3 regions of the Paraburkholderia sp. SIMBA_053 genome follow, and region 1 is predicted to be linked to each of the others. Evidence: predicted binding sites of a transcription regulator. Region 1 holds the regulator's gene; each other region holds the start of a gene.
The links. The regulator HrcA, encoded in region 1, represses chaperone genes, less so after heat shock. The targets are predictions, from matches to a motif close to TTAGCACTCNNNNNNNNNGAGTGCTAA.

Region 1 (10,036 bases):
CTTCATATATGAAGAGGACGGCGAGACCGCCGGCGGGCAGCGCGCGGCGATCGCCACCCAAGACTTTTTTACAAGGCTCGGCAAGCGGTTGATCGGCGCTCTCGCTGAAGTCACCGCCGACGGCTATGTGTTTCGCGTCGACATGCGTTTGCGCCCGAACGGCGATTCGGGGCCGCTCGTCTGCAGCCTCGGCATGCTCGAAGAGTATTTCTACGTGCAGGGCCGCGAGTGGGAACGCTATGCGTGGATCAAGGGGCGGCTCGTTTCCGAAGCCACGAGCGAGGCGGCGCGGCGTCTCTCGAAACAGCTCGATGCGATCGTCACGCCGTTCGTCTATCGCCGCTATCTCGACTTCGGCGTGATCAGTGCGATTCGCGCGCTGCATCTGCAGATTCGCCAGGAGGCGCAGCGCCGCGCGTCGATGCGCCCTGACAAGGCCGACGACATCAAGCTAGGGCGCGGTGGCATCCGCGAAATCGAATTCAGCGCGCAGGTGTTCCAGTTGATCCGCGGCGGCCAGGACGCCGGTTTTCGTGTGCGTCCGACGCTCGCCGTGTTGCGGCACGCCGCGACGCACGGGTTGATCGACACGTCGGTCTGCGTGAAGCTTTCGCAGGCGTATCGGTTCCTGCGCGAACTGGAACACCGGCTGCAATATCGCAACGACGCGCAAACTCACGCGATGCCCGTCGATCCCGAGGACCGTGCGGCGCTCGCCCGTGCCATGGGCTGCGACGACTATTCGACGTTGATGGCTCGGCTCGACGCACATCGCGAGTTTGTCGAACAGCAGTTCGATCAGATATTTGCCGACAAGGTAAGCGGCCGCGATGGCTGCGGCGCCCCCGAAGACGGCGCGGCGGCCTGGGTCTGGAGCAGCGCACTCTCGGACGACAGCGCCGAAGATGCGTTGCGCGCGCGTATCGTCGAACTGGGTATCGCGGAGCCGGGCGATCTGCTCGCGCGGCTGCGCGGCGTGTGGCAATCGTCGCGTTATGCGGGGCTCGCGGAGCGCAGCCGGCAGCGTTTCGACATCGTCGCGCAGCGCGCCCTCGAAGCCGCGCGCACGCTGGAGCCGCCCGAGCGGCGCGGCGATACGCTCGCACGTCTTTTCGATCTGCTCGAAGCCGTGAGCCGGCGCGGTGCGTATCTGGCGCTGCTGACCGAATATCCGCAAGCGCTGCATCGGGTGTTGTCGGTGCTGGGCGCCTCGCGCTGGGCGGCCGGCTATCTGATCCGCCATCCGCAATTGCTCGACGAGCTGCTCGACGACGAAGCGATCAACAGTCCATTCGACTGGCCCGAGTTCAAGCGCACGTTGCGCTTGCGGCTTGCCGCCGCGGACGGCGTCGAGCAGCAAATGGACTTGCTGCGCCACGCGCACCAGGCAGAAGTGTTCCGTATTCTGCTGATCGACCTTGCAGGCAAGCTGAGCGTCGAACATGTGAGCGACCGCCTGTCCGAACTCGCCGATGCTGTGCTCGATGTAACGCTCGAAGCCGTGTGGAACCAGTTGCCGAAGCGCCACCGCGAGGTGCCGCGTTTCGCGGTGATCGCATACGGCAAGCTGGGTGGCAAAGAGTTGGGCTATGCGTCCGACCTCGACGTCATCTTCCTCTACGACGATCCCGACGACGCCGCAGCCGATATTTATTCGACGTACACCCGCCGGCTGATTACGTGGCTGACCACGGCGACCGGCGCAGGCACATTGTTCGATATCGACCTGCGCCTGCGGCCGAACGGCGAGTCGGGTTTGCTCGTCACCGATCTGGACGCGTTCCGCCGCTATCAGTTGCGCGAGGGCGACGCAGCCAACACCGCATGGGTCTGGGAGCACCAGGCACTGACCCGCGCGCGTTACTGTGCGGGCGACGCGCACATTGGCGCGCAGTTCGAGGCGATCCGTGAACAGGTGCTGACCACGCCGCGCGACGCCGCGCAGCTTGCCGCCGAGATTGTCGAGATGCGCGAGCGGGTGATCGCCGGGCACCCTAACCATACGACGCTGTTCGACCTCAAGCATGATCGGGGCGGCATGGTGGATATCGAATTCACTGTGCAGTACTGGGTCTTGCTGCACGCGGCGCGCGATCCCGAGTTGATCCGCAATACCGGGAACATTGCTCTGCTGCGCGAAGTGTCGCGCCTCGGGCTGATGAGCGAGGCCGAAGCCGAGACGGTCGGCGCGGCTTATCGCACGTACCGGAAGCTGCAGCACAAGCTGCGACTGGATGGGATGGAGAAGGCGCGCGTGGAGCCGGCTCTCGTCGCGACGGAACGCGATGCCGTGCTCGGACTTTGGGAGCGGGTGTTTGGCGAGCGTTGAAGGAGACGTGCGTTATGGCGGGCCGCGGCACAAGCGCGTGTTGCCGGCGCTTTGTCTGGTGCCGCTGCGGCGGTAAAGACCTGTGTCCGCGCTGAAGGCCGGCCTTCGCCGCAGCCTTGGGACGACTAAGCCGCCAGCATTTCCTTCGCGTGCTTGCGAGTGGTCGGCGTGATTTCGAGCCCGCCGAGCATTCGCGCGACTTCTTCCACGCGGCTCGCCTTGTCGAGGGAAACGACGCTGCTTACCGTACCGCCCTTGCCGTTGCCGGTCTTCGCGACCTGGAAATGATGATCGCCCCGTGCGGCGACCTGCGGCAAATGCGTCACGCAAAGCACCTGGCGCGCTTCTCCGAGTTGATGCAATAGCCGTCCGACCACTTCGGCGACGCCGCCGCCGATGCCCGTATCCACTTCGTCGAAGATCAGCGTGGGCGTCGGGCTTGCGGCGCTGGCAATCACGGCCAGCGCAAGGCTGATCCGCGCGAGTTCGCCGCCCGATGCGACCTTAGCAAGCGGCCGCAGCGGGACGCCTGCGTGCCCCGCGACGCGGAACTCGACCTGCTCCAGCCCATGCGCGCCGCCTTCCGGCAGCGGCACGAGCGCTACTTCGAAGCTGCCGCCTTTCATCGACAGTTCCTGCATGCCCGTGGTGACCGCCGCGCCGAGGGCCTTGCCGGCCTTTGCGCGTGCCTTGGACAGCTTTTTAGCTTCCGCGACGAATACCTCACGCGCCTTCGCTTCTGCTGCATGCAGACTATCGAGGTCGGCGGCAGCGTCTAGCGCGGCAAGCTGCGCACGGCGTGTTTCATGTTCGTCGGGCAGCGTTTCGGGCTGCAAACGGAACTTGCGCGCCGCCGAATGCAATGCGTCGAGGCGCTTTTCGACCTGGGCGAGCCGGTCGGGATCGAGTTCGAGCTTTTGGGCGTAATGGCTCAGCGAGTACGCAGCTTCCTGAAGTTGAATCTCTGCGGGTTCGAGCGCGGCCAGCACGTCGTTCAAGGCCGGATCGATTTCCGCGAGGTCGCGCACCTTCGACACGATCGACGCAAGATGCGTGATCATCGCTTCGTCCGATTCGGATAACGCAGTCAGCGCACCTTGCACGCCGTCGATCAGATTCGCCGAATGCGACAGCCGCCGATGCTCCGCGTTAACTTCTTCCCACTCGCCCGGCTGGGGCGACAGCTTGTCCAGCTCCGCAAGCTGCCAGGCAAGCCGCTCGCGTTCCAGTTGCAACTCGCGATCGCGCGTTTGCGCATGCTCGACCGCCTGAACCTTCTCGCGCCATGTGCGCCACGCGCGCGTGACGCCCGCGGAAAGTTCGCTCAGACCCGCGTGGGTATCGAACAGCTCGCGCTGGGCGTCGGGACGCATCAGCAACTGGTGCGCGTGCTGGCCATGAATGTCCACCAGCATTTCGCCGACCTCGCGCAGTTGCGCCAGTGTCGCAGCCGTGCCGTTGATGAAAGCGCGCGAGCGCCCATTTGCATCCACCACGCGGCGCAGCATCACCGTGCCGCCGTTCTGGCCGTCGGCTGCCGACGCGGCGAACGCCTGCTCGTCGAGCCACTGATCCACCTGCGCGTGCGTGTCGAATTCCGCGGTGATGTCGGCGCGGCTCTCGCCGGTGCGAACGACGCTCGCGTCAGCGCGCGCGCCGAGCGCGAGCGCCAGCGCGTCGATGAGGATCGACTTGCCGGCGCCGGTCTCGCCGGAAAAAACGGTAAAGCCGCTGTCGAATTCAAGATCGAGCGCGGCGACGATGACGAAGTCGCGTATCGAGAGGTGGCGAAGCATGAAGGTGGTCTGTGAGCCTGATATTCGGGTTTCTCTAGCGGCGCTTGTATCCCGGCATTCTGCGGGTCAGAGCTTGCCGTCTTCTTCGTGCGACGGGTATTCGTTCCAGTGCAGTTTCTTGCGCAGCGTCGCGAAATAGCTGTAGCCGACCGGATGCAGCATGGGCACCGTATGACGCGAGCGGCGCACTTCGATCGCGTCGCCCAGTTCGAGCGATGTGAACGACTGCATGTCGAAATTGACGTTGACCTCGCGCCCCGAAACGATCTGGATACTGACCTTCGAATCGTCCGGCAACACGATGGGCCGGTTTGACAGCGCGTGCGGCGCGATCGGCACGAGTACGATGCCCTGCAGCTGCGGATGAAGAATCGGCCCTTGCGACGACAGCGCATAAGCCGTCGAGCCGGTGGGCGTTGCTACGATCAGGCCGTCCGAGCGCTGGTTGTACATGAAGCGCCCGTCCACCGAAACGTGCAGTTCCGCCATGCCGGAGAAGCCGCTGCGATTGACCACCACGTCGTTGAAGGCAAGCGCGTGATAGATCGGATTGCCCTGGCGCATGATGCGCGCTTCCAGCAGCACGCGCTCCTCGCGTTCGAAGTTGCCCGCCAGCATTTGCGGCACGATCTCGCTCATGTCCGAGATCGGGATGTCGGTAATGAAGCCCAGCCGTCCGTGGTTGATGCCGATGAGCGGAGTGCGGTAAGGCGCCAGCTGCCGCCCGATGCCCAGCATCGTGCCGTCGCCGCCCAGCACGATCGCCACATCTGCACGCGCGCCGATCTCGGCCGGACGCAGCGCCGGATACTCGGTAACGCCGATTTCCGCAGCGGTGTCGGCCTCGAAAAAGACTTCGAAGCCGCGCTTCGCGATGCAGGAGGCGAGCGCCGTCAGGGGCTCGCGAATGCCCGGGGTGTTGTTGCGCCCGACGAGCGCCACGGTCTTGAACTGGCTGGTTACTTGCATGCCGGCATTACACCATAGGTAAGGCCCGAAAAGAACCGCGCGCGGACCCGGTGGCCCGCCGGCACGGGCAGGCCGCCAGCGCAGTTAGGGATTATCGTTAGAATGGTGAAGCCTTGATGACATGCGCGCCCTGCAAACTGCAACGGCGCGCTGCGGGCGGGGCCGTCGGCAACAGGGCTGGCGGCGCACCGGACCGAATGCGGCACCGGGCGCTGAGGCCGGCGCTGAAACCGGCGCTGAAACCAGCGCAAGACGCAGTCCTGGCGAGCGGCGGTTGATCCGCCGGTGTTGGGCGCCGTTAGTGCTCGCGGTAGTCTCACCATTGAGCTAAAATTTTCCGTCATGCTAGATCCTCGCGCACAAACCCTCCTAAAAACTCTGATCGAGCGCTACATTGCCGAAGGTCAGCCGGTCGGCTCGCGCACGTTGTCGCGCTATTCCGGCCTGGAGCTGAGTCCGGCGACCATCCGCAACGTCATGTCGGACCTCGAGGATCTGGGCCTTGTGATCAGCCCGCATACTTCGGCTGGACGCATTCCCACGCCGCGCGGCTACCGGCTTTTTGTCGACACAATGTTGACTGTCGAGTCGGCCGCAGACGAAGAAGCAGTCACGCGTACCGTCAAGACTACGCTGCAGGCCGGTGAGCCGCAGAAAATCGTCGCTGCGGCGGCGAGCGTGCTCTCGAATCTGTCGCAGTTTGCCGGGGTCGTGCTCACGCCGCGACGCAGCCACGTGTTCAAGCAGATCGAATTCATGCGCCTGTCGGACAAGCGCATTCTGCTGATCATCGTTACGCCCGAAGGCGACGTGCAGAACCGCATGATGGCGACCCAGCGCGACTTCACGCCATCCGAACTGGTCGAAGCATCCAACTACATCAACGCCCACTTCGCCGGTCTTTCTTTCGACGAAGTGCGCCGCCGCCTGCGCGAAGAGATCGACCAGTTGCGCGGCGACATGACCACGCTCATGCACGCGGCCGTCACCGCAAGCACCGACGAATCGGACACCGGCGAGACCGTGCTCATTTCGGGCGAGCGCAATCTGCTCGAGGTCGCGGATCTTTCCTCGGACATGGCGCGCTTGCGCAAGCTCTTCGATGTGTTCGATCAAAAGACCAGTCTCCTTCAGTTGCTGGATGTGTCGAGTCATGCGGCTGGCGTGCAGATCTTCATAGGCGGCGAGTCGAACCTCGTGCCTATCGAGGAAATGAGCGTCGTTACCGCGCCGTACGAGGTGAATGGCAAGATCGTCGGCACACTTGGCGTGATCGGACCCACGCGAATGGCCTACAACCGCGTGATCCCGATCGTGGACATCACCGCGAGACTGCTCTCGCTGACGCTCAGTCAGCAGTAGCGCGTCGCCGCTGCGGCGTTTCGTCCAGTACATGATGCGCGAGCCGGCGCCGCCTGCCAATTGGCCGAACGGCCAGGGGTCTCCAGGGCGCGCGGCCACGAGGCGCGCCGCTATAATGAATCTCACCTGATTCCACTTCCCGCCTTGAGCGGTTATCCCTGCTGCCTATGCGCTTCGACCTCGAGCGGCCCTCGCAGAACGCCACGTCGCACCGCGTTGCCGTGCTGCTGATCAATCTCGGCACGCCCGACGCGCCAACGCCTCGAGCGGTTCGCCGCTATCTCGCGCAGTTCCTCTCCGATCCTCGCGTGGTGGAAATTCCGGCGCTGCTGTGGCAAATCATTTTGCGGCTTTTGATCCTGCCGTTCCGGGGTCGCGCATCCGCGAAGAAATATGCGGCCGTGTGGATGCCCGAAGGCTCGCCGCTACGCGTCTATACGGAAAAGCAGGTGGAAGGTTTGCGCCACCTGCTGCAATTGAATGACTACACGGTGCTCGTCGAGTACGCCATGCGCTACGGCACGCCCGGCATCCCGGCCATGCTCAATCAGCTGAAGCTCGCCGGTGCCGAACGGGTGCTGCTGGTGCCGATGTATCCGCAATACTCGTCGTCGACCACGGCGACCGCGTTCGACGACGCATTCTCCGCCTTGAAGCGCATGCGTAACCAGCCCGAGATCCGCACGGTGCGCCAGTACGCCGATCATCCCGCGTACATTTCAGCGCTCGCTGCGCAGGTGCACCACTACTGGCATCTGCATGGTCGTCCGGATTTCGCTGCCGGCGACAAGCTCGTTCTCAGTTTTCATGGCGTGCCCAAGCGAACACTGGATCTTGGCGATCCGTACCACGAGCAGTGCCAGACGACAGGCGCGCTGCTGATGCAGGCGCTCGGCCTCACGCCGGTGGAATGCCGGATCACGTTCCAGTCGCGTTTCGGCAAGGCGGAGTGGTTGCAGCCGTACACGGCACCCACGCTGAAGGAGCTCGGGGCAGCAGGCGTGCGACGTGCTGACGTATTTTGTCCCGGCTTCACCGCTGATTGCCTCGAGACGATTGAAGAGATCGGCATGGAAGTGCGCGACGAGTTCCTGCATGCCGGCGGCAAGGAGTTTCATCGCATTCCTTGCGTGAACGCGTCGCAGGCGTGGGTTGCCGCGCTTGGCGAAATCGTCGCGCAGAATCTGCAAGGCTGGCCCGTGCAGGCGGTCCCCGTGCCGCATCACACTCCGGCTTGAGCACGCTTATGAACTACCGAATTTCGACGGAACCGGGCGCGAAGCTGCGCATCGACAAGTGGCTTTGGGCAGCACGCTTCTTCAAGACGCGCTCGCTTGCCGCGGACGCGGTCGAGAAGGGACGTGTGCGCATAGGCGGAGCCAACGTGAAGCCGGCCAAGGACGTGCGGGTCGGCGATCTCGTCGAGATCGAAATCGAGCGGTTCGTATGGCAGGTGCAGGTGCTGGGCGTATGCGACGTGCGCGGCCCAGCGAGCGTCGCGCAGACGCTTTACGCCGAGACGGACGAAAGCCGGCAAAAGCGGCAGGCCGAGCACGAGCGCCGCAAGACCTATCGCGAGCCGGCCGAGGCACTACACGGCCGCCCCACCAAGCGCGACCGCCGGACTATCGACAGATTTTCAGGTGGGGATTGAACAGTTGTTCCATGGTCGCGTTCACGCCGCCGTATTCGGTTGTGTGATCGTTGACCGCCCCAGACATACAGATGGTCGTGGTGCCCGCAACGAGTACCAGTGCGACCACCGAGATTGCAAAGGTCAGTTTCACGGTACCCCCTTTTGGGATGGTGCGGAAAAGAAACGAGCTAGCCAGGTGGAAATTGCAAAAAGGCGGAAAGGTTTATGTCAGATTAGGGTTAACGCTGTTTTTCCGCCGCGTAAACTGGAGCATAGGTCACTTGCACGCCGCGCTCAATCTGAATCTGATCGCCGCGCACTCATGGTTGTAACCGCGCGTTTCGGCCGGCTGCTGCCGGTTTGAAAATTTCGGCGAAGGCGCTTGAAATGGCGCATTTGCGGCCCCAACTGCCGTTTCGATACGTGGTAGCGCGCCTGGATAACTGTCGCGATTTTGCAACGCACAAATCGCGTTGGTGTCATGCGCCGTTGCTGCCGTTGGCTTTTAATTTTTTAACGACTTTCAGCGACATGGAAAACACGCAAGAGAACCCGACGAGCCAGAATCCCACGCCCGCGGACGAAACCGCGCGCCAGGCCGCCGAGGCGGTCACGCCCGAGCAGGAAGCCGCTGCGAGCGTCGCCACGGACACGCCGGCAACGGGTGCGGAAGCTGCATTGGCCGAAGCGCAGGCGAAGATCGCCGAATTGCAGGAAAGCTTCCTGCGCGCGAAAGCCGAGACGGAAAACGTGCGCCGCCGCGCGCAAGAAGACGTTGCGAAGGCACATAAGTTTGCAATCGAGAGCTTCGCGGAGCATCTGCTGCCGGTGATCGATAGTCTGGAAGCAGCCGTCGCTCACTCGACCGACGACCTGCAGAAAGTGCGCGAAGGTGTCGAGCTTACGCTGCGTCAGCTCACAGGCGCGCTGGAGAAAGGCCGCGTCGTCGCGCTGAATCCGGTGGGCGAGAAGTTCGACCCGCACCGCCATCAGGCTATCTCCATGGTGCCGGCCGACCAGGAGCCGAACACGGTTGTCGCCGTGTTGCAAAAGGGCTTCGTGATTGCCGATCGCGTGCTGCGTCCGGCGCTCGTCACTGTCGCCGCACCGAAGTAAGGCCGGTTTGCTCCGTATTCCGTTCGAGTTTCGCTGGCGTTCGCTAGACACAGCCGTAGACAACGAGTAGGCACCAAGTAGGCATCGTCATGGCCAAAATTCCCGTCGACGCAACCGCGTTTTCGGCGTTTGACATGCAGGAGCTAAGCGCCGAGTCATTCGACGCCAGTCTTGCCGAAGCGGGTGACCAACTCGCGGTGGTGTTCTTCTGGGGACTCGACTGCTTCAACTGCGAGATCGCCAAGAAGGCCATGCTTGCGCAACCGGACGCGATTCGTGCGCTCGGCTTGCGGTGGTTTCACAGCAATGTCTACGAGCACCGCGAGCTTGGCCGGCGTTTCATGCTTCATGGTGTGCCGACGTGGTTTTTCTTCCACCGCGGCAAACGGCTGGGTCGGGCGACAGGCTGGCACGGTCTCGCGCAATTCGAGGCGGCGGTTGCCGCGGCGCGCGAGAAGATCCGCCCGGCCAATGCCGCAGGCGGTTCGCAAGCCGACGGAGCGGATTCGGGCAAAAGTTCGGTCGATTGAAAAAAATTAAAGACCGCATCGCAAAAGAGGTCTTGAAAACGATGCGGACGCACTTATGTTGAGTGCAGGTATGAATTTAGGGCGGATTGCCTTGCCGCCGGACGGCAAACAGGGCGATTCCCGCAGCGATCAAAGTCAGGAGATTAGTAAAAATGGGCAAAATCATCGGTATCGACCTCGGCACGACCAACTCGTGCGTGGCGATCATGGAAGGCAATTCGGTCAAGGTGATCGAGAACTCGGAAGGTGCACGCACCACGCCGTCGATCATCGCCTACATGGAAGACGGCGAGATTCT
Region 2 (10,036 bases), on a different contig from region 1:
ACGTCGTTTCTGACGGGCGTCACGGAGCCGATCGAGTTCAGCTTCATGTTTCTCGCGCCGGTGCTGTACGTGATCCATGCGCTGTTGACGGGTCTTGCCCTCGCGATCTGTTCGGCGCTCGGCATTCACCTCGGCTTCACGTTCTCCGCGGGCGCAATCGACTACGTGCTGAACTACGGCCTTTCGACCAAGGGCTGGCTGGCCATTCCGGTCGGCATCGTGTATGCGGTGGTGTACTACGGCCTGTTCCGCTTCTTCATCCGCAAGTTCAACATGGCGACGCCGGGCCGTGAACCCGCCGCTGCCGACGAACAAGTCGATTCGTTCGCTGCCGGCGGTTTCGTTTCGCCCGTGGCAGGCGCTGCCGTCCCGCGCGCGCAGCGTTATATCGCGGCGCTCGGCGGCGCGGCGAATCTCTCGGTGGTGGATGCGTGCACGACGCGTCTGCGTCTGTCCGTGGTGGACTCCGGCAAGGTGTCGGAGAACGAACTGAAGACCATCGGCGCGCGCGGCGTGCTCAAGCGCGGCGCGACGAACGTACAGGTCATTATCGGACCGGAAGCGGACATCATCGCTGATGAAATTCGGACTGCGATGGAGCGGGGCGGCAACGATGCCGGTGTGGTGAAGCCGGCTGCCTCCGCTGCTGCGCCGGCTGCGGTTTCGACTTCGGCTGCACCTTCGGCGACGGTGGGTGGTGCTTCGGCTGCCGCAAATGGTCCGCTCGATCCCGATCCATTGCGCTGGCTCGCGGTGTTTGGCGGCGCCGGCAACGTGAAGTCGCTCGACGCCGTGGCGGCGACGCGTCTGCGTATCGTCGTTCAGGATCCGTCGGCGGTGGATCGTCAGCGTCTCGCGACGCTCGACACAGCGTGGGTTGCGGCGGATACGTTCCATATCGTCGTCGGCGATGCGGCGCGGCGTTACGCGGAAGCACTGGCAACGCGCATGCCGGCCAGCGGCGGCGCGGCACCTTTGCCTGCGTGACCGACAGGCGTGGCGGCGAAGCGCTCAAGGCGCTTCATGCCACGCGATGCGGCGATGCGGTTAGCGCGGGTCCACCGAGCGCCCGACCAGCAGCGCAATAAGAAAGCGGCACCTCGATCCGAGGTGCCGCTTTGCGTTTACCGGCGCCATGCCGGACAAACCACTTGTTAGCGTGCGGTACGCCGACCCTTCTCCCGTAGCCGGCGCGCGTGCCCATTTGCCGCAGCCCGGGAACGGCGCATAAAAAAAGCCCCGCCGTCTTGCGAGGCAGGGCTTTGGACTTCAGCGTTTCTTTTTTGGCTAACCGGCTTACACCACGCCGCTCTGTCCGTTGACGAGCGTTACGCGTATTCGGTCAGCGCACCGCGCATCTTCTTCATTGCGCTCGCTTCGATCTGACGAATACGCTCAGCCGAGACGCCGAACTCGTCGGCCAGTTCGTGCAGCGTCGAGCCGCCCGAACCGTCGTCTTCGACTTTCAGCCACCGAGCTTCGATGATGCGGCGGCTGCGGGCGTCGAGTGCCTCCAGTGCCGTCGCGATACCGTCGCTTTGCAGCTTGTCGCGTTGACGCGAGGCCAGTACCGCGGTCGGCTCGCTATGCGAGTCGGCGAGATACGCGATCGGCGCATACGACTCTTCGCCGTCTTCAACCTGGCCTTCCAGCGCGATGTCGCCGCCCGAGAGGCGCGTTTCCATCTCCGCTACTTCTTCGCGCTTGACGTTCAACTCTTTGGCGAGACCTTCGATCTCGTCCGGCGTGAAAGCGCCCAAGCCTTGTTTATGGCTGCGCAGATTGAAGAACAGCTTGCGCTGCGCCTTGGTTGTGGCGACCTTCACCATGCGCCAGTTGCGCAGGATGTATTCGTGGATCTCCGCCTTGATCCAGTGCATGGCGTACGACACGAGACGTACGTTCTGCTCCGGATCGAAGCGCTTCACGGCCTTCATCAGGCCGATGTTGCCTTCCTGGATCAGGTCGGCGTGCGGCAGCCCATAGCCCAGATAGTTGCGCGCGATCGAGACGACCAGCCGCAGGTGCGACAGCACGAGGCGGCGTGCAGCCTCGAGGTTGTCGTGCTCGCGGAATTCTGTAGCGAACTGGCGTTCTTCTGCCGGCGTCAGCATCGGAATCCGATTTACGGCCTGGATGTAGGCGTCGATGTTGCCCAGTTGACCGGGCAGCAGGGAGGAATGCGAGAGCGCCAGCGCACCTGCCGGAGCGGCCTTAGCCGACGACGGGCTCAGAGTACTCGGAAGGGTCAATGCATGGCTCACGTTTAAAACTCCTTTGGAATCAGGCAAAAGCTTGTTCAGGTAACGACTCCAGCGTTGGATGTTAGCACTCTCGATTTCCGAGTGCTAATACTTAGAGCCCATAGGGGCATCCAAGTTCCGTTGTTTCCTATTGAATTTCAACTTTCAATAGCCATCATACTCGCCTTTGGCGGCCAGCGCTGGTGCCGTAGAAATTACCTAACAAACACCATTCACTCTCACTTTCGACCGATTTTTGCGCTTTATGATGTATGTAATTGCGAAAATTTAAGTTTCTTAACAGGATCCACCGCCTTCAGATTGTCTTTAGAATACGCAAACTGTTACAGAATGTTCAACTTGCTGAGCGCGGGTATCAGATGGACAACAAAAAGAATGTCTTCCGTGGTCTGGCTCTAAAAGCTGCGTGCGCGGCTCTGCTGCTCACGCTTTCCGGCGTCGCCGCCGCTGATCAGTTCGGAGTCCAGGTCACCGGAGCTCTGGGGGATCATCATGTCAAGAAACTGGACCTCGGGCTCGTGTGGGACCCGAATCTCACGTGGTGGCAGATCGGCGACTGGCATTTCGCGCTGATCGGCGAGGCCCATGTTGCCTGGTGGCACACGAACGAAGGCAATGTGCATGAGAACATCGGCGAGATCGGTGTGACGCCTATCATTCGCTTCATTAAAGGATCCGGATCGATCCGGCCTTTCGTCGAAGCGGGCGCGGGTGTGCGCTTGTTGTCGAGCCCGAGAATTTCTTCGACTTTCACACTGTCCACTGCGTTCCAGTTCGCCGATATGGCGGGTGTGGGCATGCAGTTCGGCGCCCATCAGCAGTACCAGGCCGGCTACCGCTTCCAGCATGTTTCGAATGGCGGTATCAAAGAGCCGAATCCTGGTATAAATTTCCACCAGCTATACCTGCAATATAACTTCTGACGACCGTGGCCGCGTCTGGCTCACCGGTGCAAGGGGCTGAGCAATGGCGGCAAAGACAATCGAGGCGATCCGCGGGCTGGAACGCGAACGCTTCCGCGCGATGGTCGACGGCGACGGTCAATCGCTCGACGCGCTGCTCGCAGAGAACGTGAGCTACGTGCACACGAACGGCAAGCGCGAGACGAAGCGGCAGTTCATCGACGGCATTACCGCCGGGCGCCGCCGCTATCGGCAAATTGAAGTGCAGTCGCAAGATGTGCTGCCGGTCGGCCGCGAAACCTGCGTCGTGACCGGTCGCGCGCTGATCGAGATGGAAGCGAATAGCGGCGCACTGCTTTTTCCCATTGCCTACACGGCAATCCACACGCAGGAAGACGGCCAGTGGCGCCTCATTGCATGGCAGGCGACGCGTTGCGCGATTGAGTGAGCTTCAGTGCGCGGGCGTTCTAGCGACGTCGGCAATCAACTCGACTTGCCTCTCTATCGCGCTTGGCACCGGCGCCTCGCCGCGCAGCACGGCGCCGATCCATGCCGCTGTCGTCGCGGCATCGCGTGCTTCGGGCAACTCGACCTCGGGTGCGTCGCGCGACGAGCGCTCATGCGGCACTCGCGTCTCGCAGATCCCGTCGTGCAGCCAGTCCACCTGCACCTGACGCCGGGTGTCGGCGACCGCTTCGCCCTCCGTGCCGCGCGCGAGCAAAGCGCCGCCGGCCGCCGCGTCCGGATGGCTGCTAAATAGCTGCGTGAGGCTGTCCCGATACGGCGGATGCGTGTAGTTCACGAGACGCAGCCCGGCGGGCGCGAACGGCTGCAGAATCTTGACGAGCGTATGCGTCGAATTGCGCACGCCCATGCGCCGCCGCAACCCGAGCAGACGTGCAAGCTTTGGCGCGAGCACGTCGATCGGCGCAAACGCGAGACGGCGCTCTGCGAGGCCGTCTTCAATGTCGTCGTGCGAGGTCGCGTGCGGTATCCGCAGATGCGTGAAAATTTCGGCGCTCGTTACGCGGCCGGGATCGTCGGTGATGCCGTGCACGAGGACCGGCACCCCTTCACGCGCAAGCAACAGCGCAAGCAGCGGCACGAGGTTCGGCTGTTTGCGCGCGCCGTTATAGCTGGGGATCGACACGGGCCGGAACTCGCCGGGACGCAGATGAACCGGCTCGAACGACGCATGGGCGCCCGCCAGCATCGCCGCGAGTTCGTCGGCGGTTTCACCTTTCACACGATAAGCGAGCAGCACCGCGCCCAGTTCCAGTTCACCGACGCGGCCGTCGAGCATAGCGGTGTAGAGCGCGCGCGTATCGTCGGCGGTGAGCGCGCGGGCTCCGTTCGGCCCGCGGCCGATTTCCTTGATGAAGCGGGCACAGGGGAACGGGTTGGCGGTGTCGGCGGAGTCTGTCATGAGCGCAATTGACGTGCTGGCGTGCCGCCGTCGGGACGGTACGCCACGGTATTCAAGGGACGTTATCTGGTGTGAGTATCGCATCTATAGCCGTCCGGCGAGGCGCGCGCACTGACGCACCGCTCTCCGGAACCCTTGCCTGACTTGCGCGCGTCGCCTTCTACCGCGCGTTACACTCGCTGTTTTATCGCCGCACTGCGGCTCATATCGAAGAACGGAGAACCGGATGAGTTACGTATTTGCACCGGCACCGGTGGTCGCAGTGCCGGTTGTCGGGTCCAGCGAGCAGTTCCCTGTGCGTCGCATTTATTGCGTCGGCCGCAATTACGAGGCGCATGCCCGCGAGATGGGTCATGATCCCGACCGCGAGCCGCCGTTTTTCTTCAGCAAGCCGGCGGATGCCGTCCTGTATGTACCGCCGGGCGAGACCGGCGAGTTTCCGTATCCGACGCTGTCTAAGAACGTCCACTTCGAAATGGAGCTCGTCGCGGCGATCGGTAAAGGCGGCAAAAATATCTCCGCGGACAGCGCGCTGGATCACGTCTACGGCTACGCGCTCGGTCTCGACATGACGCGCCGCGACCTGCAGGCCGAGGCGAAGAAGCTGGGTCGTCCGTGGGACACCGCGAAAGGTTTCGATCAATCTGCGCCGCTCGGCCCGATTCATCCGGTGTCGAGCGTTGGCCACATCGGTAAGGGCGCGATCTGGCTGTCTGTGAACGGTGAGGAGAAGCAACGCTCGGATGTGTCGCAACTCATCTGGTCGGTGGGCGAAACCATTGCCTACCTTTCGACGTTGTTCGAGTTGCAGCCGGGCGATCTGATCTTCACCGGCACGCCCGAAGGCGTCGGCGCGGTGGTGAAGGGCGATCTGATGAATGGCGGCGTGGACGGACTGGGAGAATTCAGCGTGCGCGTCGTCTGAAGCAGTTTTGGGAGGAGACAACGACATGAAGCTCTACAGCTATTTTCGCAGCTCGGCGTCGTATCGGGTGCGGATCGCGCTCAACGTGAAAAACCTGCCGTACGAGTATGTACCTGTGCATCTCGTGCGAGACGGTGGCGAGCAGCTGAAGCCGGAATATCGCGCGGTCAACGTGGACGGCATCGTCCCCACGTTGATCGACGGCCATGAGGTGATGCCGCAGTCGCTCGCCATCATCGAATATCTGGAGGAAACGCATCCCGAGCCGCCGCTTTTGCCGAAGGCTCCCGCCGACCGTGCATATGTGCGCTCGCTCGCGTTGCAGGTGGCGTGTGAGATCCATCCGCTCAACAATCTGCGTGTGCTGAAGTATCTGAAACACACGCTGCGCGTGGAGAACGACGCGAAAGACGCCTGGTACCGGCACTGGGTGGACACCGGCTTTGCGACGCTGGAGGCTCACCTGGCGAGCGACGGGCGCACCGGCAAGCTTTGCTTCGGCGACGAGCCGACACTCGCGGACGCGTGCCTGATCCCGCAGGTGTTCAACGCGCAGCGCTTCAACGTCGATACGTCGAAATATCCGACCATCCAGCGCATTTACGACCACGCGATGGAAATCGACGCATTCGCGCGCGCCGCGCCCGGCATGCAGCCAGACGCCGAATGAGCCGCACCGCGTTGCCGGTGTAAAAAGGGCACTCCGAAGAGTGCCCTTTTTTGTGACTTGCCGGCGAGGCGCCGCTAATGGCGTCGCTTTGGCTTAACCGCCTAGCAACGCGTCGGAGAACTCTTCAGCGCTGAAAGGCTGCAAGTCCTCCACCTTTTCGCCAACGCCGATGAAGTACACCGGAATGGGTCGCTGCCGCGCGATGGCTGCAAGAATGCCGCCTTTGGCCGTTCCGTCGAGCTTGGTGACGATCAGGCCGGTCAAGCCGAGCGCGTCGTCGAAAGCCTTGACCTGCGCAAGCGCGTTCTGCCCGGTATTGGCGTCGATCACGAGCAACACCTCGTGCGGCGCGCCGTCCTGCGCCTTGCCGATCACGCGTTTGACCTTGCGCAGCTCTTCCATCAGATGCAACTGGGTGGGTAGACGGCCGGCCGTGTCCGCCATCATCACGTCGATCTTGCGTGCCCGCGCGGCGCCGACCGCGTCGAAAATCACGGCCGCTGGATCGCCGCTTTCCTGCGACACCACGGTGACGTTGTTGCGTTGCCCCCAGATTGCCAACTGCTCGCGCGCGGCGGCGCGGAACGTGTCGCCGGCGGCAAGCAGGACCGACTGGTTGAAACTCTGCAGATGCTTGGCGAGCTTGCCGATGCTCGTCGTCTTGCCCGCGCCGTTGACGCCAGCAATCATCATGACGAGCGGCTGCGCGCGTCCGAGCATAAGCGAGCTTTCGAGCGGCTTGAGCAACTCGACCAGTAGCGTGCGCAGCGCCGTCTTGACCTGTTGCGGCTCCGTAAGACGCTCGGTGCGTACCTTCTCGCGCAGCGCTTCAAGCAGGAATTCGGTCGCGTCGACGCCCGCGTCGGACATGAGCAGCGCGGTTTCCAGCTCTTCGTAAAGATCCTCGTCGATCTTGGTGCCGACGAAAATGCCGGTGAGACTCGAACTGGTCTTCGACAAGCCGGTTTTCAGGCGAGTCAGCCACGAGCGTTTCGCGCTCGCATCCTGCAACGGCGGAGGCACGATTTCGACGGTCTCGAGCGTCGATTCCTCGAAATCGGGCTGGGGCTGCGGTTCGGGCGAGGCGACGGGCGGCGACACAATGCTCGCCGGCACGCTGGCACTTGCGGCATTCGCGGCCGGCCCGGCTTTCGCGGGGACAGGCGGCTCGGCCGGCGCTTCTGCAGCCGGCTCGTCAAGCAGCCCCTCAGGCGCGATTTGCGATTCGTCTGGCGCGTTTTCGGACTCTTTCGAACCCTTGAATCGTTTGAAAAAGCTGAACATGATCTGGCGTGGTGAGAGCGCGCGCCGATGCGCGCGGCCGGTACAGCACCGGCGAAAGCGGCAGGCAGCGTTGCGATGCGGGATGCAAGGCGCTGGAAGCCGCACATTTTATCAGGCGCGCCGTCGCACGTTGTATAGGCCGAACGGCCAGGCTGGACGCGCCGCGCCCCTGTGGTAACGTTGGCGCTCCGGTCCGCTTGCTTCGACGCAGCGGACGCTTCTGTCAACGCAATCAAAACTGCATGCCCCGTTCAGCCTCTTCCCGCGCCCATGGCGCTTCGTCTAAAGGCGGTAAGCCGCACGCCATCCGGATTATCGGCGGCGACTGGAAACGCACGCCACTGCCCGTGCTCGACCTCGACGGCTTGCGCCCCACGCCGGACCGGGTTCGCGAAACGCTGTTCAACTGGCTCGGGCAACGTCTGGACGGTCAGCGCTGCCTCGATCTCTTTGCCGGCAGCGGCGCGCTCGGCTTCGAAGCGGCGTCGCGCGGCGCCGCACGCGTACTGATGGTCGAGCGTAACTCGCGAGCGGCGAGCCAGTTGCGGGCCAACCAGGAACGACTCGGGGCGCGCATGATCGAAATTGCCGAGGCCGACGGTTTGCGTCTTGCAGCGAGCCTGCCGCCCGGTTCGTTCGACGTGGTATTCCTCGACCCGCCGTTTGGCTCGGATGTACTGGACAAAGCGCTCGGGCTGGCGGCTCCGCTCGTGAGCAGCGACGGTTTCCTGTATGTAGAAGCCGGCGTGGCGATCGAGCCCGGCGCGAACGAAGCTCTTGCCGGGTGGGAAATCGTCCGGCAGGGCAAAGCGGGCGCTGTCCACTTCCATTTGCTGCAGCGCGAAAATGAGGAATAATGCGCCTTCCATAACAAGCGCCGGACGGTTTGCCGTCACGCGTGCGGCCGGTGCCAAATGCGTCGCGTGGACGCTTTGACGTGCCCATCTGTCTGAAGAGAGGAGAAGTCTCATGGTAGTCGCCGTGTACCCGGGCACGTTCGATCCGCTAACGCGCGGTCACGAAGACCTCGTTCGGCGCGCGTCGAGCATCTTCGACACGCTGGTGGTCGGCGTCGCCGACAGCCGCAACAAGAAGCCGTTCTTTACGCTCAAGGAGCGGCTCGATATCGCTCACGAAGTGCTGGGCCATTACCCGAATGTTCAGGTCATGAGCTTCAAAGGGCTGCTCAAGGATTTCGTTCGCAGCAATAACGCGCGAGTGATCGTGCGCGGGCTGCGCGCCGTGTCCGACTTCGAGTATGAGTTTCAGATGGCGGGCATGAACCGCTATCTGTTGCCCGACGTCGAAACCATGTTCATGACGCCGTCCGATCAGTATCAGTTCATTTCGGGCACGATTGTGCGCGAGATTGCGCAGCTGGGCGGCGACGTGAGCAAGTTCGTTTTCCCGTCGGTCGAAAAATGGCTGAAGGAGAAGGTTGCGGCGTTGGACCCGGATAACGGTGCTTCGGCGGCGCAGCCGTAACCGGCGTAAACTGTCGGTTTGACGGATCAGAGCCGGCTGCGGCCGGCGCGAAGTGAGAGAAGTATGGCCTTGATGATTACCGACGAGTGCATCAATTGCGACGTGTGCGAGCCCGAGTGCCCGAACGACGCGATTTCGATGGGCCCGGAAATCTACGTGATTGACCCAAAGAAGTGCACTGAGTGCGTCGGTCATTTCGACGAACCGCAGTGTATCCAGGTGTGCCCGGTCGAGTGTATTCCGCGCGATCCGGAGCACCTCGAAACGCCGGAAGGCTTGATGGCGAAATATCACGCGCTGCAGGCGGCAAAAACCGCTTGATGTTCTTGCAGTGGAAACGCGAAGCGGCGAGGCACCGGCCTCGCCGCTTTTTTTTGCGCAGATCCGCTCAGCCGATGTAAGCGCTGAAGATGTCGCGCAATGCGTCGAGCAGAACGCCGCATTCCGCGTCGGTACCGACCGAAATGCGCAGGTGCTGGTCGATTCTCGGTGCGTTGAAGTGGCGCACGAAAATCTCCCTTTCACGAAGGAGCGATACGAGCATTGCCGCGTCGTAGGCCTCGTGGCGCGCGAACAGCAGATTGGCGGCCGACGGCACGACGTCGAAGCCTAGCGCCGTTAGTCCCGCGCTCAATCGCTCGCGGCTTGCAATTACCTTTGCGCAGGTGTCGCGAAACCACCGGTCGTCTTCGTAAGCCGCGCGCGCGGCGACTTGTGCGAGGCGGTCGAGCGGATACGAATTGAAGCTGTCTTTTACCCGATTGAGCGCGTCGATCAGCTCCGCGTTGCCAAAGGCGAAGCCGACGCGCATGCCTGCCAGCGAGCGCGACTTGGACACTGTCTGCACGACGAGCAGATTCGGATAGCGATCGATCAGTCCGATCGCCGATTCGGCGCCGAAGTCCACATAGGCCTCGTCGATTACCACAACGGAATCCGCGTTTTTCTTTACGAGACGCTCAATATCGGCGAGCGGCAACGGACGTCCGGTGGGCGCATTCGGATTCGGAAACAGGATGCCGCCGTTCGCAATGGCGTAGTCGTCGACGTTGATCGCGAAACTGTCGTCGAGCGGAATCG
Region 3 (10,036 bases), 140 kb from region 1:
CGAAAGAGTCCAGGTGGCGCCCGAGCCGTCGATCAGGGATGTCGCCGGCGGCATCGCGGCGCCGTTCGGCGACGTGCCTTTGGCCGTTGCGTTCGTCTTTTGCGCCGCAGAATTAGCGGTAATTGTGCCGCCTTCTTCTGCGCCACCACCGCCGCATGCGCTCAAAATAACACTTCCGCTCAGTGCCGTCAGTGCGCCAATAAACTGTCGTCTTTTCAACATTTTGAATTATCCGCTATCGAAAAAACCCCGAAAAAATTTATAAATTTGATCTTGTATTTTGTTAATTACTGATCTTGAAACCAGAAAATCTTTGTTTTTATTCGCACTACTGATCGTCTATAAAATATCAGTGCTATTTGGTGCGTCATGCCGTGCGTCTGCCGAAGCGGTTCGCGCCGCTTTAATGAACGAGGCGGTTCAAACAAACGCGCACGAGCCAGTCGAAACGGCCGGGCCGATTGGCGCGTCGGGGAATCATCAACAGTGGGGTCAACCGAACTGTTTGCCGGAACCGCGGATCAGAACGGTGTCCATGCAAACGTTTGCTGGGAGCGAACCCGCAATGCGTAAAATTTGCGGGGTTGCTACTGCGAACGGGGTAGATCTTACCCGCAAGACTCGTCGGACAAAACGAGAAATAGCAAATTCCCGCCAGAAAGCAAGATCGTTTCCGATTTCGCGGGTTGTCCCAAATAAGTTTTACTTTCTCCTTATCGTATGGGGACTGGTCGCCCTGCATTTTTTTCGCTTTGACCCCAAGAGACGGAGGTCATATTTTCCGCTTTCATGCGCGTCGGCTTAGCTTCCCGCCGCCACACCCTCGCGTGGCAAAAACGACACGAATGCCTGCGTTCAGCACTTTCGGACACGGGCGCCCTGGGCTCCTGTGAGATTGGCGCGTTCTAAGGTGATGCAACTTCGCAAAACGATTTGGCGCATGCTAAGCTGAACTTAAAGATGGAGCGTTAATTCACCCAATACTGGTTTAGGCGTTTGAATGGTGGGCATCGTAAATGTCCGGGTATTCGCCTGAGCGTGTTGTTTTCGCGCGTGAAGCTTGACCGGAGATTGTCGAATGTCGCAGGTCAATGACGAAACCAGTTACGCGAATGGAAAAGACGAAGTGAAAAGACGGCCGCGAGTGTTAATGTGCCCTTTTAGAAATCCTACAAACCGCTACATCGACATTCAGAAGGATCTATATAGATCCGCCGGCTACGATGTGTTCCCGCTGTCAATCAGGGGACTGCTGAGCGGCGGGTTGGCCGATCTCTTCAAGCCGGAGAACATGCTTGTATTTCATTGGCTTGAATACCGGGCGTTCAGGCGTCAGAAAGGCACGGCACAACTTAGCGTGACCGGCTGCCTGCTGCTGGCGTTCTACTGTTCATTGATGTTGATCGGGCGAGCCAAGGTCGTGTGCTTCGTACATGATCAGGCAGTGCACGATACGGTCGGCTTCAACAGGCGCCTGTCTATGCGGATCATTGCGCTCGTGCATCGTCTTGCCGATGTCCGTGTTGTACACGCGCCGGACTTTCAGGCTCGCTACCGTGCGCAGTATTTACCTCATCCGCTCTATTGGGACGCTCCCGGCCATCCGCCGGGTACGGCGAAGGCCCGCGGCGCGGCGCCGCTTTATACGATGCTCGGCGTGATTCGTCCATATAAGCAGATCGACGCGGTACTCGATGTTTGGCCGGGCGATTGCAAGCTGCACGTCGCCGGCCACGGCACCGAAGCCTATCTCGCGACGTTGAACGAAATCATTGACAGCAAATCGCTGCGAGAAGCCGTGCGCATCGATTCGAAGTTTTTGACCGACGCAGAGTTCGCGCAAGGCATTGCGCAGAGCGACGTGTTGATCTTGCCCCACGCGGCTGACTCCATGCTCGTCAGCGGCGTCTTCTTTGAAGCCATTGGTCTCGTGCCGGTTCTGATCGCACGATCGACACCTTTCATGGCGTGGGCTGCGAGGAGGTTCGACAACGTCATGCTGTTCAATGACGTAAGCGAACTTCCTGCCATTCTGAAGTCGGTCAATGAGTCGTGGCAGACCATTGCCAGCAATGCGGCCAAGCGCAAAGCTGTCGACGAGTTCGGGTGGAACGCCTGCTCCCGGCAGTACGCGCAGTTTTTCGAGTCGGTCGTAGGGCATACGAACGCTGTCGAAAAACCGGTCACTGAGTGACGCTGTGAGCCGGTAGCGCGTTGTTAGGTTCGTTGGTACGTGGTTAAAGCGGCTCGCTTGCGGCAAGCCGCTTTTGCTATCGCGCGAGTGACGCCGTCTTCGTCGCGAAGATATCGACGTAATTTAGTGGATCGTCGCGCCATTTTGTAATGGTGCTCCGCAGGCGCGCTGCGATTGTTCGCATGGGTTCCGTCTCGGCTGGTATTCCCGCCTTTGCGTCGGTTTCTTCAACCTTGCCGTAAGTGAAGTGCTCCTCAAGAAACTTAAGCACGACGTTGGGATCGCCCCCTAACCGCGCCATATGATATGGCGACCATTCCACGAGGATCGCATCGGCTTTCGCAAGCGTCTTGCTGCCGCCAGCAAAGACGTAGGGTTCCGCACCCTGTGTGTCGACTTTCGCAAACACAGGGCCGGACAACTGAATAGGAAGATCGTCCAGCCTTGCGCAGCGCACTTCGATGATCTTGCGACCCACCTCGTTCTGTTTTGCCGGAAGGTTAGTTTCGAAGTGAAGGCGGTGGTCGCCCAGATTGCCGTCGGCAATCTCGAAGGGCAGTACTTCCTCTCGTTCGTGCAACGCGAGTTGAAAAGTCTCTATGTTGGGTGACGGGCAATTTTCCGCAATGTTGCGTAGAAGATTGCGGTAATTGACCGGTTCCGGTTCAAACGCATAACACTTCACGCGCTCGTTGTGCTGCGCAATCGGTATGGTCGTCATGCCGATGTTCGCGCCGATGTCGAGATATGTTCCTCCCGAACCGGCGAAGAACAATTTCAACTTGTCGGAAAGCTCAGGCGCCCAACGCCCGGTCTCGGCGTATTTCTTCAGAATGCTCAGATCATTCGAACTGCTGACCATCGTGCCGTACTGTCCATTTGCCGAGAACCGCACAACGTTCAGCTTCCGTGAGAGGCTGGACAGGTAGAGATAGCCATACTCTCTCGCGAGCGAGTTATCTTCCAGGAGGGACTTTGCCATCACATGCCGAAGCCTCAAGGGAAGCATCGAGGTTACAGCGCCAGCGGCGGAGAGAACGAGTTTCTTCATGAGAAACAGAATACAGCAACCCTATTTCCGCAGCGTTTCCACATCTCCTCTCTTTCGGCAAAGGCATCAACGAAATCGGCCAGGCCTGGTAAGCGGACGACACGACAATGACCGCAACGCCGCGCTGGTGACGCAACAGGCCCGGGGCCGCTATATGAGCGACGCAACGTTAGATAACGGTTGATCTAGCGTCGCGCCGCGAACCCTCCGGCCCATGTATCAGGCGGTGCGGAAAACCGATACGGCGGTGCGCAATTGCTGCGCTTGATGTTCGAGAGAGCCGGCGGCCGCAGCCGCCTCTTCGACTAACGCGGCGTTCTGCTGCGTCACTTCGTCCATCTGTGTGATCGCCTGATTGATCTGCTCAATGCCGCGGCTCTGTTCGTGCGACGCCGATGCGATCTCGCCCATGATGTCCGTCACTCGCTGAATCGCGATGCCGACCTTCTCCATAGTTTGCCCTGCGCTCGCGACGAGTTCGGCTCCTGCCTCGACCCGCGAGCCCGATGCCTCGATGAGCGCCTTGATATCTTTGGCGGCACTCGACGATCTTTGCGCGAGACTGCGGACTTCGCTTGCGACGACGGCAAAACCCCTGCCTTCCTCGCCGGCTCTCGCGGCTTCGACCGCCGCGTTGAGCGCAAGAATGTTCGTCTGAAACGCAATGCCTTCAATGATGCCGATGATCTCGGCGATTTTGCCCGAGCTCTCCTGAATCCCGCTCATCGTGTCCACGACTTGGCCCACGATCCTGCGTCCTTCGAGCGCGACCTGATTTGCATTGTCGGCGAGTCCGTTCGCGTGCCTCGCGTTTTCCGAGTTCTGCTTGACGGTCGCGGTCAGTTCTTCGATGCTCGCTGCCGTTTCCTGCAGCGACGCGGCTTGCTGCTCGGTCCGTGCCGAGAGGTCCGTGTTACCCGCTGCGATCTGACTCGTCCCACTCATTACGGCCTCGGAACTCGTGCCGATGCGGACCACCATGTCGAGCAATGACTGCCGCATGCGTGCCACCGATGCGAGCAAGCTCGTTTCATTAGCGCCCGTAACGACGATCGGAAGACTCAGGTCGCCGACCGACATGCGGTGCATGGCCTGCGAAACGTCGGCGGGTTCGCCGCCAAGTGCGCCGGTCACGCGGCGAATGATTTGCCAGGCAAGTGCCGCAATACCCAGAATCGCAACCGAGATCAGGGTGATGAGGAATGCGCCCGTTCGCCAGAACGTCGCGCTGATATCGGTGGTGAAGATGCCGGTTCCAATCCACCATCCCCACGGCTTGAACTCGACCAGTCCGTTGATCTTTTCTACCATCTCGCCGCTGGTGGGATGCTTGGCGAGCACCGTCATGATCGGAATATGTTCGCGCGCGAGCATTTCACGATAGAGGTCGCCGTCGGGACGGCCGTCGGGTGCTTTTCCTACGTTGATCTTGCCGACGGTCGAAGCTTTGCGGTGTACTAGGGTGAGGCCGTCGGGAAGGCGAGCCCAGAAGTAGCTCTCGTCCGAATAGTTCAGTTGGCTCAACGCCTCTTTCGTCGCGGACTGCGCCTGCTCGGTCGTCAACTTCCCGGCCACTTCCTGGTCGTGGTAGTACGTCGCGAGGTGTTCTGCCATTCGCAGCAGATTGGTGATCTGTGCGCGCTTGTCGTCGAGCATCGCTTGTCTGACGCTGTAAAGACTGTAGGAACCGACAACCAGGAGCGCGACGAGCGCCGCGAGCGCAAGTATCGTCAGGCGCGTGGAAACCTTCATTGGAAGCCTCAATTGTTCAGTGGTCCCGGCGCCGAACCGGTATAAAAAGCGCGCAGGTTTCTCATCAACGGCACGGCGCGCCGATACTGTATTAGGGTTTCTATGGATTCGATCACGCGCGCCCCTTGGGTTGGCGGGAAGGTCGAGAAGATTTCTTGTGAGTGAGCAGGTTCGGGTTTCTCCCTGCCTTGGCCGCCTCGGATCTGGTGGAGTGGGCGGACTAACTATCCCGTGGCGGGGCAGAGCATGTAAATCTCAACTGTCCCCACATCCCTTCTTGAATTTGTCACCACCCGTCCATATAATTAGCACTCGCTGCACGAGAGTGCTAACAACTTCGCCGGTTGGCTCGGCCAGCCGGGTTTTCCAAGCGTTCTTCAGTCTCAATCAAGAGAGGAGTATGTATGAACCTTCGTCCTTTGCATGATCGCGTGATCGTCAAGCGTCTGGATCAAGAAACCAAGACCGCGTCGGGCATCGTGATCCCCGAAGCCGCAGCAGAAAAGCCGGATCAGGGCGAAATCCTGGCAGTCGGCCCGGGCAAGCGTGACGACAAGGGCGCACAGATCGCCCTCGACGTGAAGGTTGGTGACCGCGTCCTGTTCGGCAAGTACGCAGGCCAGACCGTCAAGGTCGACGGCAACGAACTGCTCGTGATGCGCGAAGAAGACATCATGGCCGTGGTGAACAAGTAAGCGCAAGCCGCTACTTCCCCGGTTATATCTCAAGAATTCAAGGAGTTAGAAGATGGCAGCTAAAGACGTCGTATTCGGTGATTCCGCCCGTGCCAAGATGGTCGAAGGCGTGAACATCCTCGCGAACGCTGTGAAGGTCACGCTGGGTCCGAAGGGCCGCAACGTTGTCCTGGAACGCAGCTTCGGCGGCCCGACGGTCACCAAGGACGGTGTGTCGGTCGCAAAAGAGATCGAACTGAAAGACAAGCTCCAGAACATGGGCGCGCAAATGGTCAAGGAAGTGGCTTCCAAGACCAGCGACAACGCAGGTGACGGCACCACGACCGCAACGGTTCTGGCTCAGTCGATCGTCCGCGAAGGCATGAAGTACGTTGCATCGGGCATGAACCCGATGGACCTGAAGCGCGGTATCGACAAGGCCGTGGGCGCTGCGATCGAAGAACTGCGCAAGATCAGCAAGCCTTGCACGACGAACAAGGAAATCGCACAAGTCGGCGCGATTTCGGCAAACAGCGACTCGTCGATCGGCGATCGTATTGCTGAAGCAATGGACAAGGTCGGCAAGGAAGGCGTTATCACCGTCGAAGACGGCAAGTCGCTGCAAGACGAGCTGGACGTCGTCGAAGGTATGCAATTCGACCGCGGCTACCTGTCGCCGTACTTCATCAACAACCCGGACAAGCAAGTTGCCGTGCTCGAGAACCCGTTCGTGCTGCTGCACGACAAGAAGGTCTCGAACATCCGCGATCTGCTGCCGGTTCTGGAACAAGTCGCCAAGGCTGGCCGTCCGCTGCTGATCATCGCAGAAGACGTCGAAGGCGAAGCACTGGCAACGCTGGTGGTGAACAACATCCGCGGCATTCTGAAGACGGTTGCCGTGAAGGCTCCGGGCTTCGGCGATCGCCGTAAGGCCATGCTGGAAGACATCGCGATCCTGACCGGCGGCCAGGTCATCGCTGAAGAAACCGGCCTGACGCTCGAAAAGGCAACGCTGGCAGAACTGGGCCAGGCGAAGCGCATCGAAGTGGGCAAGGAAAACACGACGATCATCGACGGCGCTGGCGAAGCTGCAAACATCGAAGCGCGTGTCAAGCAAGTCCGCACGCAAATCGAAGAAGCTACGTCGGACTACGACCGTGAAAAGCTGCAAGAGCGCGTTGCCAAGCTGGCAGGCGGCGTTGCAGTGATCAAGGTTGGCGCTGCGACCGAAGTCGAAATGAAGGAAAAGAAGGCACGTGTCGAAGACGCACTGCACGCAACGCGCGCAGCTGTGGAAGAAGGCATCGTTGCTGGCGGCGGCGTTGCGCTGATCCGCGCACGTACGGCGATTGCCGGCCTGAAGGGCGCTAACGCCGATCAGGACGCAGGTATCAAGATCGTCCTGCGCGCAATGGAAGAGCCGCTGCGCCAGATCGTCACGAACGGCGGCGAAGAAGCCAGCGTCGTGGTGGCGGCAGTTGCTGCTGGTCAAGGCAACTACGGCTACAACGCAGCAACCGGCGAGTACGTCGACCTGGTTGACGCTGGTGTCGTGGACCCGACCAAGGTCACGCGCACTGCGCTGCAAAACGCAGCATCGGTGGCAGGTCTCCTGCTGACGACCGACGCAGCTGTTTGCGAACTGCCGAAGGAAGACGCACCGATGCCTGGCGGCATGCCCGGTGGCATGGGCGGCATGGGCATGGACATGTAATTCATGTCCGCTCCCCGGTTGCGCCTCGTACAGAGGTTCAACCGGGAGCCCATGGAAAAGCGCGCCGCAAGGTGCGCTTGCCAAAGAAAAAACCCGCAATCAAATGCGGGTTTTTTTGTTTCTGCGTTTCTGCGTTTATTCGTTTCTGCGCGACGAAAAGCGGTCAACTCCTTACGGCTAAGCCTGTTGCGCGAGGCAATGCTCGTGCAAGTACCGGAAGATGCCCGCTACGCTTTCGGCCGGCGTCAACGTTGCGGTGTCGATTGTGATATCCGCATCGAGCGGCGCTTCGTAAGGCGCTGATACGCCTGTGAACGATGCAATTTCGCCGGCCAGCGCCTTTGCATACAGACCTTTCGGGTCGCGGCGCGCACATATTGCGAATGGCGCGGACAGATATATCTCCACAAATTTGTCAGCGCCCACGATGTCGCGCGCCATCGTCCGGTCGGCCTGCGTCGGCGAGATGAGTGCAGTAATGACGATAAGTCCTGCATCGTTCATCAACTGGGCGACATGCGCGACACGACGGATGTTTTCGTGGCGGTCGTGCTGGTCGAAGTCAAGATCGCTGCCGAGGCCGTGGCGAACGTTGTCGCCGTCGAGTACGTAGCAGGCCCGGCCTTGGCAGACGAGTTGCCGTTCCAGTTCGAACGCGATGGTCGACTTGCCTGCTCCCGAGAGGCCGGTCAGCCAGATCGTGACCGGCTTCTGGTGGAGAAGGCGCATCCTGTCCGCGAGCGTAATGGCACCGTGAAACCGTTGCACCGGGCCGCCGAGCTGCTGTTTCATTGTGTGTTCCTGAAGGCTTAAACGCAGTGCCAACCCCGGCGCCATACGCCGGCGTTATGAAGCCGTTCGGCCGAACCGGCCACGGCGACATGAAATCCGTCCGGTGCGTCCGGCGGCAAAGCGATCGAAAAGCCGGCGTACGCGCTCGGGTAGCCGGCGCTTGCAACATCCGGCCGATGCGCGCCGGTTGAGCCGCTCGCAATGACCTCGCTGCCGATGCGCACTTCGAGTCGCACACTTTGTTCCGGGCGACTGAGGTTCACGGCCCAGCCGGATACGACACCGTCGCACACCGAGTCGACAAAGCCGTCGTACATATCGGCAAACGTTCGCGCTTCGCCCTGCGCGAACCGCAGGTATTCGTTGATTGGCGCGAGGTCGAAACGGCTGATCACGCCGTGTACTTTGACAAGGAACGCTTCGTCGAAGCCGAATACCACCGAGCTGTGAAGGTACGGATTCTCGAGCTGACTAATTTCTGCCTGGATCACGTGAACCAGATTGAGGGCATTCGCGAACACGCTGCCCGACTTATGCGCGTCGCTTTGAATTTCGCGCTTCGCGTATTCGAAGATCTCGTAATCCAGGCGATTTTCCTGAACGAATTTCTGTTTCGCGCTTTCGCTCAACTGACCAATGTTTTTCGCCGAACCGCTGGTAATGTTCGTCTCAAAGTAGAACGGCAATTTCATTCCGGTTTTGGCACAAAGCCGGAGGAGAAATTCGCTCATGTTTTCGCAGATGCCGACTGCGCTGAAGTGATGCTGCAGGTTGGCTTTCGCAATACCGAGACTGAGTTCATCTGGTGCCGGATGACCGCTCAACATTTGCACGAATACATTTTTGCCGCCGAGCGACTCGCTCACCCACTCGTCGAGCGAAAGGGCGCCGCGCAGCACGAGCGCTTCGGTTGCCGACACGCTTGCACCGCGTGCCACATCACCGTTTTTTCCGTTCAGTGCATAGCGATAATGCGATATTTGCCGGGCGAGCGGATCTCGCAGAATGGTGCAATAGGCGAGCGGCGTCTTGAGACTTCTATGAATACCGTACGGTTGATGACCGCCGCCAATACGCGTTTGAAGTAGCTTGGCACGGCACCGGTCCCAACCGTCGCCGGTCCATTCGAATACGGTGAATTGATCTTTGCCTTTATTCAGGTCGAAAAATGAAATCACCGTGGATCCCCCGCTTTTGGGCGGGTGAATGAAAAACGTGGGCGATGACATATGAAATATGACGATATTTCGATTCCTGAGTGTATCGCGCGCGTTTGTCTCTCGTTGTAACGTTTAATTACGCGACGGATTCTGCATTCGGGGCCGGGACGTCATTTACAGGCCGCTGCCGCGGCGACAAAGATGGCGTCAGATGCGCGAACCGCCAGGAGACAGGAAAACGCCGCAGCACGGGGCTACCGCGCACGCCGGGCGAGGTGCCGGCGCGCGAACGTCGAAACAGGCGATGGGCGGTAAGGCGAAAAGAGGAGAGCGCGTCAGTGCCGCGCTTCGCCGGGCGCCGCGTCCTTGCCGCTTGCCGGCGGCGTTTCGTCGTCGCTGCTGCGAGCCCAGAAGAACCGGTCCGGCATATACGCGCCCATACCCGGCCGGAACGCGCTGCGCACCGCCTGGTACAGATATTCCTGAGCCTCGCGAACCGCCTCTGCCGGCTCCTGGCCATTGGCAAGAAGTGCCGCGATGGCCGAGCCGAGCGTATCCGTCAGGCCCATGATGCGGTGACTGCCGCGATCCCACATGTCCTGACGCAACTGGCCGTCTTCGCTGAAAAGCGTGTTGACCAGCCGGTGCGTGCCGGTTTCCGTCGACAGAATGTATTCGCAGCCCTGCGACAGCAGATGC

Region 2: the regulator HrcA is predicted to act here: its motif matches at 2,326-2,352, upstream of rpoH (RNA polymerase sigma factor RpoH).
Region 3: the regulator HrcA is predicted to act here: its motif matches at 5,303-5,329, upstream of groES (co-chaperone GroES).

The regions. Positions count from the first base shown of each region.
Region 1 is NZ_JAWRXU010000005.1:262,069-272,104, reverse strand. Features, by position in the region: gene glnE (bifunctional [glutamate--ammonia ligase]-adenylyl-L-tyrosine phosphorylase/[glutamate--ammonia-ligase] adenylyltransferase) at 1-2,329, shown strand, start outside; gene recN (DNA repair protein RecN) at 2,455-4,125, opposite strand; gene SB753_RS18910 (NAD kinase) at 4,192-5,094, opposite strand; gene hrcA (heat-inducible transcriptional repressor HrcA) at 5,437-6,456, shown strand; gene hemH (ferrochelatase) at 6,624-7,694, shown strand; gene SB753_RS18895 (RNA-binding S4 domain-containing protein) at 7,703-8,110, shown strand; gene SB753_RS18890 (hypothetical protein) at 8,082-8,243, opposite strand; gene grpE (nucleotide exchange factor GrpE) at 8,624-9,208, shown strand; gene SB753_RS18880 (thioredoxin family protein) at 9,298-9,738, shown strand; gene dnaK (molecular chaperone DnaK) at 9,891-10,036, shown strand, end outside.
Region 2 is NZ_JAWRXU010000006.1:44,203-54,238, reverse strand. Features, by position in the region: gene nagE (N-acetylglucosamine-specific PTS transporter subunit IIBC) at 1-987, shown strand, start outside; gene rpoH (RNA polymerase sigma factor RpoH) at 1,329-2,264, opposite strand; gene SB753_RS19690 (acyloxyacyl hydrolase) at 2,624-3,187, shown strand; gene SB753_RS19685 (nuclear transport factor 2 family protein) at 3,231-3,614, shown strand; gene ybiB (DNA-binding protein YbiB) at 3,618-4,592, opposite strand; gene SB753_RS19675 (fumarylacetoacetate hydrolase family protein) at 4,819-5,517, shown strand; gene maiA (maleylacetoacetate isomerase) at 5,543-6,187, shown strand; gene ftsY (signal recognition particle-docking protein FtsY) at 6,281-7,471, opposite strand; gene rsmD (16S rRNA (guanine(966)-N(2))-methyltransferase RsmD) at 7,714-8,328, shown strand; gene coaD (pantetheine-phosphate adenylyltransferase) at 8,441-8,956, shown strand; gene SB753_RS19650 (YfhL family 4Fe-4S dicluster ferredoxin) at 9,020-9,277, shown strand; gene hisC (histidinol-phosphate transaminase) at 9,345-10,036, opposite strand, start outside.
Region 3 is NZ_JAWRXU010000005.1:126,512-136,547, reverse strand. Features, by position in the region: gene SB753_RS18345 (hypothetical protein) at 1-222, opposite strand, end outside; gene SB753_RS18340 (hypothetical protein) at 1,151-2,194, shown strand; gene SB753_RS18335 (FkbM family methyltransferase) at 2,271-3,245, opposite strand; gene SB753_RS18330 (methyl-accepting chemotaxis protein) at 3,465-4,997, opposite strand; gene groES (co-chaperone GroES) at 5,402-5,692, shown strand; gene groL (chaperonin GroEL) at 5,745-7,385, shown strand; gene cysC (adenylyl-sulfate kinase) at 7,563-8,177, opposite strand; gene SB753_RS18310 (chondroitin 4-O-sulfotransferase) at 8,195-9,406, opposite strand; gene SB753_RS18305 (hydroxymethylpyrimidine/phosphomethylpyrimidine kinase) at 9,673-10,036, opposite strand, start outside.